One region of the Streptomyces sp. NBC_01476 genome, then DNA from elsewhere that is predicted to be linked to it. Evidence: riboswitches for the same ligand, from Rfam matches in the RefSeq annotation. Region 1 holds a riboswitch; the other holds the start of a gene.
The links. A riboswitch is a leader RNA that binds a small molecule or an ion and turns the genes downstream of it on or off. The one in region 1 is predicted to bind glycine.

Region 1 (5,396 bases):
GAGGCGTTCCTTGACCTGGAGGCGGCCGCGCGCGACGAGGACCCGCGGGTTGTCGCCGTCGTGCTGCGGGCACGTATCCGCGCGGCCACCGGGCTCACCGCGTCGGTCGGGCTGGCCGGCTCCAAGCTGCTGGCGAAGATCGCCTCGGAGCAGGCCAAGCCGGACGGCCTGGTGGTGGTCGAGCCGGGCACCGAGCGCGCTTTACTCGACCCGCTGCCGGTCCGCACCCTGTGGGGCGTCGGTCCTGCCACCGCCGAGCACCTGCGCCGCGCCGGTATCGGCACCGTCGAGGAGATGGCGAACTCCGGCGAGGCCGAGCTGGTGCGGCTGCTCGGCAAGGCCCACGGCGCGTCGCTGTACGCCATGGCGGCCGGCCGGGACAACCGGCCGGTGGTCGCCGACCGGGACGTGAAGTCGATCTCCGTCGAGGACACCTACGACAACGACCTCACCGACCGCGCCCACGTCCGGTACCAGATCGACCGGCTCGCCGACCGCTGTGTGCAGCGGCTGCGCGGCGCCGGCCGCTCCGGCCGCACCGTCGTGGTCAAGGTCCGCAGGTACGACTTCTCCACCCTGACCCGCTCCGAGACGCTGCGGGCGCCCACCGACGACCCCGTGGTGGTGCGGGAGACGGCACGGCGGCTGGTGGAGGGCGTCGACACCACCGGCGGCGTACGGCTGCTCGGCGTCGGGGTCGCCGGGCTCGCCGACTTCACGCAGGAGGACCTCTTCGCGCAGAGCGCCGGGAGCCGCCCGGCGGACGAGGACGCGCCCGCGTCGCTGCCCGCGCTTCCGCCGCCGGTCCCCGAACGGGTGAACCGCTGGCTGCCGGGCCAGGACGTCACCCATGAGGAGTACGGCGCGGGGTGGGTGCAGGGCAGCGGCGTGGGACGGGTCACCGTCCGGTTCGAGGTGCCGTCGGACACCGGGCCGGGACGGGTGCGCACCTTCGCGGTGGACGACCCGGCACTCGTCCACAGCGACGCCCTGCCGCTGGTGACCCCGCCGGACGCTCCGGAGCGGGGCCAGGACTCAAGTCGGGCCGGATGAGGGATCGGTGCCGTCCTGGCCGCCCGCCAGCTCGCCGAAATCCCGGTCCTGATGCGGCCCGCCGTCCGCCTTGGGCACCTGCATGCCGTAGTGGTGGTAGAGCTGCAACTCCTGCTCGGGCGACAGGTGGCGGCCCACCCCGAAGTCCGGCGCGTCCCTGATCAGGGATTTCTTGAACGGCACCCGCAATTCGTCGTTCACCAGCTCGCTCGGCTCCAGCGGCACGAAGGCATCCCGGGTGAACAGCCCGGTGCGTACCGCGGCCCACTCCGGCGCGCCCGTCGCGTCGTCGAGGTACACCTCGTCCACCGTGCCGATCTTCGTACCGTCGCGGTCGAAAGCACGGCGGCCGATCAGGCTGCGCGGATCGATGTCGGTCTGCACGGTCCCTCCAACCGGTGGCGCCGGGTCGGCGCCATCCAACGACGCCAACGAATGACGACTGCTGCTGGGTACCACGAAAAGCCACATCGCAGGCGGTGTCGACTCGGGGAGTGGCGTGACGTGTGTCGCTCCGGCGGTTCCGGACGGCTGGAAAGAGGCGCTGGTAGGCTGGGAAGCGGCCGCAAACTCCATGCGGGAGAGTCTTCCGAACACCCGGCGACGGGTGGGACGGAGGCGCCGAAGGAGCAAATCCTCCCCGGAATCTCTCAGGCACCCGTACCGCATGGGCCAGGTCACTCTGGAAAGCAGGGCCGGCCCGGACGTTCGGGGCGCGTCCTCACCGACGGTGCAAGCCGCCCCCGCCCGGGCGGTGAAGCTCTCAGGTTCGATGACAGAGGGGGAGGCCAGAAGGGTGCCCGCGCCGCCGGCACCCCCGAAGGTCGTCACGACCAGGAGGGCCTCCGCAGATGACCGACCGCCGTATTTCCCTCGCCGAGCTGGAAGCCGGCTCACCCTTCGCCACCCGGCACATCGGCCCTGACGCCGCAGCGCAGGCCAAGATGCTCGCCCAGGTCGGCTACGGCTCGCTGGACGAACTGACCGACGCGGCCGTGCCGGACGCCATAAAGAGCGCCGAAGCACTCGGCCTGCCCCCGGCCCGCACCGAAGCCGAAGTCATCGCGGAACTGCGCGCGCTGGCCGACCGCAACCAGGTGCTGGCCCCGATGATCGGCCTCGGCTACTACGGCACCATCACGCCGGCGGTCATCCTGCGCAACGTGATGGAGAACCCCGCCTGGTACACGGCCTACACGCCGTACCAGCCGGAGATCTCGCAGGGCCGCCTCGAAGCGCTGCTGAACTTCCAGACCGTCGTCGCCGACCTCACCGGGCTGCCCACCTCCGGGGCGTCGCTGCTGGACGAGAGCACCGCCGCCGCCGAGGCGATGGCGCTGTCCCGCCGGGTCGGCAAGGTGAAGCAGGGCGTCTTCCTGGTCGACGCCGACACCTTCCCGCAGACGGTCGCGGTCATCGAGACCCGCGCGGAGCCGACCGGCGTCGAGGTCGTCACCGCCGACCTCAGCGACGGCATCCCCGCCGAGCTCGCCGAGCGCGGGGTGTTCGGCGTACTGCTGCAGTACCCGGGCGCCTCGGGCGCGGTACGCGACCTGCGGCCGGTGATCGAGCGGGCGCACGAGCTGGGCGCGGTCGTCACCGTCGCCGCCGATCTGCTGGCCCTGACCCTGCTCACCTCGCCGGGCGCGCTGGGCGCGGACATCGCGGTCGGCACGACGCAGCGCTTCGGCGTCCCGATGGGCTTCGGCGGCCCGCACGCCGGCTACATGGCGGTCCGTGAGGGCTACGCCCGCAACCTGCCGGGGCGGCTGGTCGGCGTCTCGGTGGACGCCGACGGCGACAAGGCGTACCGGCTGGCGCTGCAGACCCGTGAGCAGCACATCCGCCGGGAGAAGGCCACCAGCAACATCTGCACCGCGCAGGTGCTGCTCGCCGTCATGGCGGCGATGTACGCGGTCTACCACGGCCCCGACGGGCTCGCCGCCATCGCCCGCCGCACCCACCGCTACGCCGCCGTGCTGGCGGCCGGTCTGCGGGCGGCCGGGGTCGAGATCGTCCAGGACGCCTACTTCGACACCCTCACCGCCCGGGTGCCCGGCCGCGCCGGCGAGGTGGTGGCCGCCGCCCGCGCCGCCGGAGTCAACCTGCGGCTGACCGACGGCGATCACGTCGGCATCGCCTGCGACGAGACCACCGACCGGGGCCGGCTGACCGCGGTGCTCGCCGCCTTCGGCGCCGGGAGCGAGCCGGACCTGGACGCCTTCGACGCGGCCACCGAGGACGCCCTGCCGGCCGGCCTGCTGCGTACCGATGCGTACCTGACCCACCCGGTCTTCCACCAGCACCGCAGCGAGACCGCGATGCTGCGCTACCTGCGGCGGCTCGCCGACCGCGACTACGCGCTGGACCGCGGCATGATCCCGCTCGGCTCCTGCACCATGAAGCTCAACGCCACCACCGAGATGGAACCGGTGACCTGGCCGGAGTTCGGCGCGCTGCACCCCTTCGCGCCTGCGGAGCAGGCCGAGGGCTACCTCGCGCTGATCCGCGGCCTGGAGGACCAGCTGGCCGAGGTCACCGGCTACGACAAGGTCAGCCTGCAGCCGAACGCCGGCTCACAGGGCGAATTCGCCGGACTGCTCGCGGTCCGCGCCTACCACCGGGCCAACGGAGACACCGGCCGTACCGTCTGCCTGATCCCGTCCTCCGCGCACGGCACCAACGCGGCCAGCGCCGTGATGGCGGGCATGCAGGTCGTGGTGGTGAAGACCGGTGAGAACGGTGACGTGGACGTCACCGACCTGCACGCCAAGATCGAGCAGCACCGCGACCGGCTCGCCGTCCTGATGGTGACCTACCCCTCCACGCACGGTGTCTTCGAGGACAACATCACCGACATCTGCGCGGCGGTGCACGACGCCGGCGGCCAGGTCTACGTGGACGGCGCCAACCTCAACGCGCTGGTCGGTCTGGCCCGGCCGGGCCGGTTCGGCGCCGATGTGTCGCACCTGAACCTGCACAAGACGTTCTGCATCCCGCACGGCGGCGGCGGCCCCGGCGTCGGCCCGGTCGCGGTCCGCGAGCACCTCGCCCCCTACCTGCCGAACCACCCGCTGCAGCCCGGTGCGGGCCCGGCGACAGGTGTCGGCCCGGTGTCGGCCGCCCCCTGGGGCTCGGCGGGCATCCTGCCGATCTCCTGGACGTACGTCCGGCTGATGGGCGCCGACGGCCTCAAGCGGGCCTCCCAGACGGCCGTGCTGAGCGCCAACTACGTCGCCAAGCGGCTCGAACCGCACTTCCCGGTGCTCTACACCGGCCCCGGCGGCCTGGTCGCGCACGAGTGCATCATCGATCTGCGCCCGCTCACCAAGGAGACCGGGGTCAGTGTCGACGACATCGCCAAGCGGCTGATCGACTACGGCTTCCACGCCCCGACGATGTCCTTCCCGGTGGCCGGCACCCTGATGATCGAGCCCACCGAGAGCGAGGACCTGGCCGAGCTCGACCGCTTCTGCGCGGCGATGATCGCGATCCGCGGCGAGGTCGACCGGGTCGGCTCGGGCGAGTGGCCGGCCGACGACAACCCGCTGCGCAATGCCCCGCACACCGCGGCGGCGCTCGGTGGCGAGTGGACGCACCCGTACACCCGGCAGGAGGCGGTCTTCCCCGCCGGAGTGTCGGCGGCGGACAAGTACTGGCCGCCGGTGCGCCGGATCGACGGTGCCTTCGGTGACCGCAACCTGGTCTGCTCGTGCCCGCCGCTGGAGGCGTACGACCAGTGACCGCGGGGCGGTAGCCCGGCAGGATGACGACCATGGCAAAAGCCGGTTCCGCGGGCGGCAGCGGGACCGGCTTTGTCGTCAGGGGCCCGCTGTCAGGCCGCGGTGGTGATCTGTCCGGCGCCGAGCGGGCGGTGCGGCGCCACGATCCGGCCGTCGGGCAGCAGTTCGCCGGTGTCGTCGAAGAGCAGAACCCCGTTGCACAGCAGGCTCCAGCCCTGCTCCGGGTGGTGGGCCACGGTGCAGGCGGCCTCACGGTCGGCGCATTCGGCGGTGGGGCACTGCGGCTGGTGCTTGCACATGGGAGATGTCTTTCGGTGCGAGAAGTGGGTGGTGCCGGTGGTCGCTTGCCCTGTCTGGTTCATGTCCGTCCCCCCGTTCACGGTGCGGCCGGTCCCAGTGTTGCTCCGCGGGCCCGGATTCGCAGGCATTTGGCGCAGGCTGTCCTCAAAGGAGGAAGACGCGTCACCCGCCCGGGCGGTTGCCGTCACGGTCTGTTCATGCTGAGGGCCCAAAAGGGGCAGTGCCCCTCACCCGTGCGGGTGAGAGGCACTGTTGTGCGAGGCGGACCGGCGCCGTCTCAGGCGGGCGACCCCAGCAGCG
Region 2 (5,396 bases), 5.3 Mb from region 1:
CGCGAAGTCCAACTGCCGCGGGTACGCCGACCAGCCGGCGATGATCATCTGCGGCCGGTGCTCCTTGGCCAGCCGCTCGACCTCCGCCATGTCGACCAGGCCGGTCTTCTCGTCCACGTGGTACGCGGCGACCTGGTAGAGCTTGCCGGAGAAGTTGATCTTCATACCGTGGGTCAGGTGGCCGCCGTGCGCCAGGTCAAGGCCCAGGATGGTGTCGCCCGGCTTGAGCAGCGCGAACATCGCCGCCGCGTTGGCCTGGGCGCCCGAGTGCGGCTGGACGTTCGCGGCCTCGGCACCGAAGAGCGCCTTGACCCGGTCGATGGCCAGCTGCTCGACCACATCGACGAACTCGCAGCCGCCGTAGTAGCGGCGGCCGGGGTAGCCCTCGGCGTACTTGTTGGTGAGCACCGAGCCCTGGGCTTCGAGCACCGCCACCGGAGCGAAGTTCTCCGAGGCGATCATCTCCAGGGTGGACTGCTGGCGGTGCAGCTCGGCGTCGATCGCGGCGGCGACGTCCGGGTCGAACTCATGCAGGGACTGGGTCAGCAGGGACATGAAAACTTCCTGGTCGGGAGGCACGAAAGGCGCGGAGACACGAGGGCGCGCGGACGCGGGGGGACGCGGGCGCGGGCCGGAAGCCGGAGCCGGAGCCGGAGCTGGGGAAGCCGAGGCCGGAGAACCCGGAGCCGGAAAACCAGAGGCCGGAGAACCCGGAGCCGGGGAACCCGAGGCCGGAACCGCCGCTCAGGCAGCGATGAACGCGTCGTACTCGGCTGCGGACAGCAGCTCCGCGCCCTCCTGCGACACCTTCACCTTGAAGAGCCAGCCGCCCTCGAAAGGCGCCGAGTTGACCAGCGACGGGTCGTCCACCACGTCCTGGTTGATCTCGGTCACCTCACCGGACACCGGTGAGTACAGGTCGCTGACGGACTTGGTCGACTCCAGCTCGCCGCAGCTCTCGCCCGCGGTGACGGTCGTGCCGACCTCGGGAAGCTGGACGAAGACGACGTCACCGAGCGCGTCGGCGGCGTGCGAGGTGATTCCCACGGTGGCGGCCCCGTCGGCGGGGGCGGAGAGCCACTCGTGCTCCTTGCTGTAGCGCAGTGCTTCAGGATTGATGCTCATGACGGAATTCTCCCGGATGGGTCGGAGTGCTCGCGCGGGGGCACGCGGCGGTGCGGAAACGGGTGGCCGCGGCGCGGAGGCCGCGGGAGGGAACGGATGGCCGTGGCGCGGAGGCCGCGGCAGGGAACGGAACTCAGCGCTCGCGCTTGTAGAAGGGCAGCGCGACGACCTGGTGCGGCTCCTGGGCGCCGCGGATGTCGACCGCGACCCCGGCAGACCCGGGCGCCGCGTGCGACGCGTCCACGTACGCCATCGCGATCGGCACCCCGAGGGTCGGTGACGGAGCCCCGGAGGTGACCTCGCCGATGACCGCGCCGGCGCCGTCCGTCACCGGATAGCCGGCCCGCGGCACCCGGCGGCCCTCGGCGACCAGCCCGACCAGCGTGCGCGGCGGCTCGGCGGCGGCCCGCTCGGCCGCGGCGGCCAGCGCCTGCCGGCCGACGAAGTCCCCGGGCTTGTCGAACTTGACCACCCGGCCGAGGCCCGCGTCGAAGGGCGTCAGCGCCGTGGTCAGCTCGTGCCCGTAGAGCGGCATGCCCGCCTCAAGCCGCAGCGTGTCCCGGCAGGACAGCCCGCACGGTACGAGGCCGGCCGCCCGGCCCGCCTCGGTCAGCGCCTGCCACAGCCGCTCGGCGTCGGCCGGCGCCACGAACAGCTCGAAGCCGTCCTCGCCGGTGTAGCCGGTGCGGGCGATCAGCGCCTCCACGCCGGCCACCGTGCCGGGCAGCCCGGCGTAGTACTTCAGGCCGTCCAGGTCGGCGTCGGTGACCGCCTTGAGGATGCCGGGCGCCTGCGGACCCTGGACCGCGAGCAGCGCGTACGCGTCCCGGTCGTCGCGGACCCGCGCCTCGAAGCCGGCCGCCCGCTCGGTCACCGCGTCCAGCACGGTCCGGGCGTTGGAGGCGTTGGCGACGATCATGTACTCCTCGTCGGCCAGCCGGTAGACGATCAGGTCGTCCAGGATGCCGCCGTCGGGCGCGCAGATCATGGTGTAACGGGCCCGGCCGACGGCGAGGGCCGAGAGGTGGCCGACCAGGGCGTAGTCCAGCGCCTGGCCCGCCTGCGGGCCGGTCACGGTGATCTCGCCCATGTGCGAGAGGTCGAAGAGGCCGGCGCGGGTCCGTACCGCCTGGTGCTCCTCGCGCTCACTGGCGTACCGCAGCGGCATGTCCCAGCCGGCGAAGTCGGTCATGGTGGCGCCCAGCGCGCGGTGCAGCGCGTCCAGCGCGGTGTGGCGCGGCGCGCTCAGGGGCTCGCTCAGGGGTTCGCTCATCGGAAAAGGGCTCCCAGACGGATCGACGGGTGGCGTGGCCAAGCGGTGAACCTGGCCTCCCCATCTGTCATCGGAACCTGAGAGGTTCACCGTGACCCGGCGGGGCCAGCGGTTTGCACCTTGGGTGGGACCGGTCCGGTACGCGTCAAACGTACAAAGAGCCGGTCCGCTTTTCAGATCTGCCTCGCCCGCGCGGTATCTGTGCCTGAGAGATTCAAGGGAGGGCTTGCTCCTTCGGCGCCCGCCCCGGCCGGGGCGGAACTCTCCCGCGCGGCCTCGAACGGCCGGTATGCAAGTTGTCCGCACATCATTGCATGCCCGCAGGCGGCATGCCCGGGGGCCCGGCAGCCGCTAGGGTTTCCCGGCAGCAGGTCAGTGGCACATGGGCGGACAAGGGTGGACATGGAGATTCCGGCACCGTACACACCGTACATATGGCCGGCCAACGAGCTGGAAGAAGTGCTCACCGCGAGCCTCGGCAACCCCGCGGCCACCCCCCGGCTGCTGGAGGTGCTCAGCCGCTCCCGGGTGTGGGTGCCGCTGCCGAACGGCGGTCACCCGCGGCTGCCCGGCTTCGACCTGCCCACCATGGAGCTGGAAGGCGCGCCCTATGTGCCGGTCTTCAGCTCCGAGCAGCAGTTCCGGCAGGCCGCGGACGGTATGTCCTGCACCATCGCGCCGGTGCACGAGTTCGCCCGCGGGCTGCCGCCGCTGGTCGGCATCGCGGTGAACCCGGGCGGCGCCGTCGGAGTGCCGCTGCCGCCGGCCGCGGTGGCCGACCTGTGCCGGGCGGAGCCCGGCGGGTACGGAGAGCCGCGGTCGGGCGCCCGGGTGCGGCTCTGGGAGCCGGAGCCGGCCGACGAGCCGGTGGACTTCCTGGCCGCGGCCGCCGCCGAGTTCGCGGTCACCCCGGTGGTGCTCACCGCCCGCCGGGCGCTCGCCTCGGTGGAGGAAGCGCCGCCCGAGCTCTTCGTCGGCGTGGAGCTGGACCGCTGGCAGGAGGAGGACCGGGCGCTCGCGATGGACGCGATCGGCCGGGCGCTCGGCGCGGTGCCGCTGCCCTGGCAGGCGCACCTGATCCTGCTCGACGTGGCCCAGGACCCGGTGAGCGACTGGATGCTGGAGCGGCTCCCGCCGTTCTTCGCCCGCGACTGAGCGGCCGGGCCGGAAGCCGACGGGGCGGCCGACGGGGCCGCTGGCAGGCCGCCGACGGGCCGCCTACTGGGGACCCGGCCCGCGCCCCGCCCGTCCCGGCGGTAGCACCCCGTCGCCGGCCGAACACGTATACGCCGCGTATACGCCGTAATTACGCACTCCGGCTTGAGTCGGTCACCGTTCCACCGGGAACACTCGACCTGATTTGATGGGCTCGTCGGCGTATCACCGTGCGCCGGGAGGATCGGGCGGTCACACCAGCCGGACCCCTCGCAAGAGTCGCAAGAGCAGCACACCGGAGCAGGGAAAGGGGCGGTCCCACGTGATCGCGGGCGCGCAAGGCGGCGCGGCGGCGGCCGGCCATATGGAGCAGATGCTGCTCCAGGTGGGCCCGGGCCGGTTCGACGCTTACGAGAACCTGCTCGGATCGCTCGCCGCCGGCGAGGTGTGGATGCTGCTCTGGCACGGTGTGCCCGGTTCTGCCGACGCCCAGTACGGCAGCATGGAGATCAACGGCCACGGCTACGCCCCCTGCTGCACCTCGCCCCGGGAACTGGCCGCCAGCGGCTGGACCCGCGAGCACGAGGTGGTCTCCGGGCGGGACATCGCCCTGACCCTCTACCCCGACCGGTGCGGGCTCTGGCTCAATCCGCACGCCCCCGGCGGCGGTGTCGGCATCCCCTGGCCTGACCTGAGACGGATCGCGGTCGGCCTCGACCTGCTGCCGGCCGGCCCGCTCCAGATCGGCGAACCCTCGCTGCAGATCCCGCAGTTCTACGCGCTTCTCACTCAGGCCGCCCACCGCACCCCGGCGGTCCGCTCGCTGCGCCGGGCCTGGGTCCAGCCGGCCCTCGGCGAGCCGTACCTGGCCATCGGCGTCGAGGTCTACGACTCCTCCGCCCAGGCCGTCGAAGCGGTCCGGCTGATGATGCAGCAGGCGGTCACCGGGGTCCCCGAAGGACTCGCGGTCTCCACCGTGGCGATGGCCGACGCGTACGACCCGGTCGGCATGTGGATGCGCGCCAACGACCAGCCGTTCTTCGACCGTGAGGCGTACAGCGCCGGTGCCGCCTGGGGTCCGTCCCGCCGCTGAACCGCGGGGCGCGGCGGTCACTTCTCCCGGCTGAAGATCCCCTCCAGCAGCCCCAGCGGCGGACTCCCCAGCGCCAGCAGGGACTTGTGGAAGCGCGGGAGGGAGAAGTCCGCTCCCCAGGTGCGCTTGGCCTCTTCGCGCAGCCGCATGATTTCGAGCTTGCCCCAGGTGTAGCGGCCGTAGCCGGCGTCGAAGGTGCCGCGACGGGCCTCGGAGGCGGCGCTGGCGCGGGCCAGATGGGCGTCGCGCATGAAGAGCCGGGTGGCCTCTTCGAGGTTCATCGTGCCGGTGTGCAGCCCGATCGCACAGGTCAGCCGGGTGACCCGGACCAGCGCTTCGAGCGCCACACCGATCGCGAACCGCGGGTCGTGCGCCCGGAAGCCCTCCTCCAGGCAGACCTCCTCGACGTAGTGCGCCCAGCCCTCGGAGAAGGAGAGGCTGTGCAGGGTGCGGCGGACCGGCCCGCGGGCCCGGCGCAGCGCCCTGCCGTGCGCGAAGTGCCCGGGGGAGACCTCGTGCACGGTGATCGACGGCAGGCTGGTGCGGCTGAACACCGTCAGCCACTCCTCGCGCTCCTCGGCCGGCCACTCCGGCTCCGGCGGTGTCACGTGGTACCAGGACGGTGACTCCGACTCACCCGGCGCCGCCCACGTCATCATCGCCATCGACCAGCGGCGCGACGGCGGTGCGGGGCCGACCAGACACTCCCCGTCGGCGTACGGCGCGAGCCCGTGCTCCTTGGTGAAGGCG

Region 2: it holds a riboswitch for glycine, as region 1 does, so the genes downstream of both, gcvT (glycine cleavage system aminomethyltransferase GcvT) here and gcvP (aminomethyl-transferring glycine dehydrogenase) in region 1, are expected to answer to the same signal.

Annotation. Positions count from the first base shown of each region.
Region 1 covers NZ_CP109446.1:637,459-642,854, reverse strand. The annotation lists gene OG552_RS02805 (DNA polymerase IV) at 1-1,053, shown strand, start outside; gene OG552_RS02800 (PRC-barrel domain-containing protein) at 1,036-1,437, opposite strand; glycine riboswitch at 1,621-1,729, shown strand; glycine riboswitch at 1,731-1,839, shown strand; gene gcvP (aminomethyl-transferring glycine dehydrogenase) at 1,905-4,796, shown strand; gene OG552_RS02790 (DUF5999 family protein) at 4,889-5,095, opposite strand; gene OG552_RS02785 (hypothetical protein) at 5,374-5,396, opposite strand, start outside.
Region 2 covers NZ_CP109446.1:5,931,212-5,936,607, forward strand. The annotation lists gene glyA (serine hydroxymethyltransferase) at 1-555, opposite strand, end outside; gene gcvH (glycine cleavage system protein GcvH) at 745-1,125, opposite strand; gene gcvT (glycine cleavage system aminomethyltransferase GcvT) at 1,259-2,398, opposite strand; glycine riboswitch at 2,582-2,677, opposite strand; gene OG552_RS26035 (enhanced serine sensitivity protein SseB) at 2,801-3,553, shown strand; gene OG552_RS26040 (enhanced serine sensitivity protein SseB C-terminal domain-containing protein) at 3,876-4,646, shown strand; gene OG552_RS26045 (DUF885 family protein) at 4,664-5,396, opposite strand, start outside.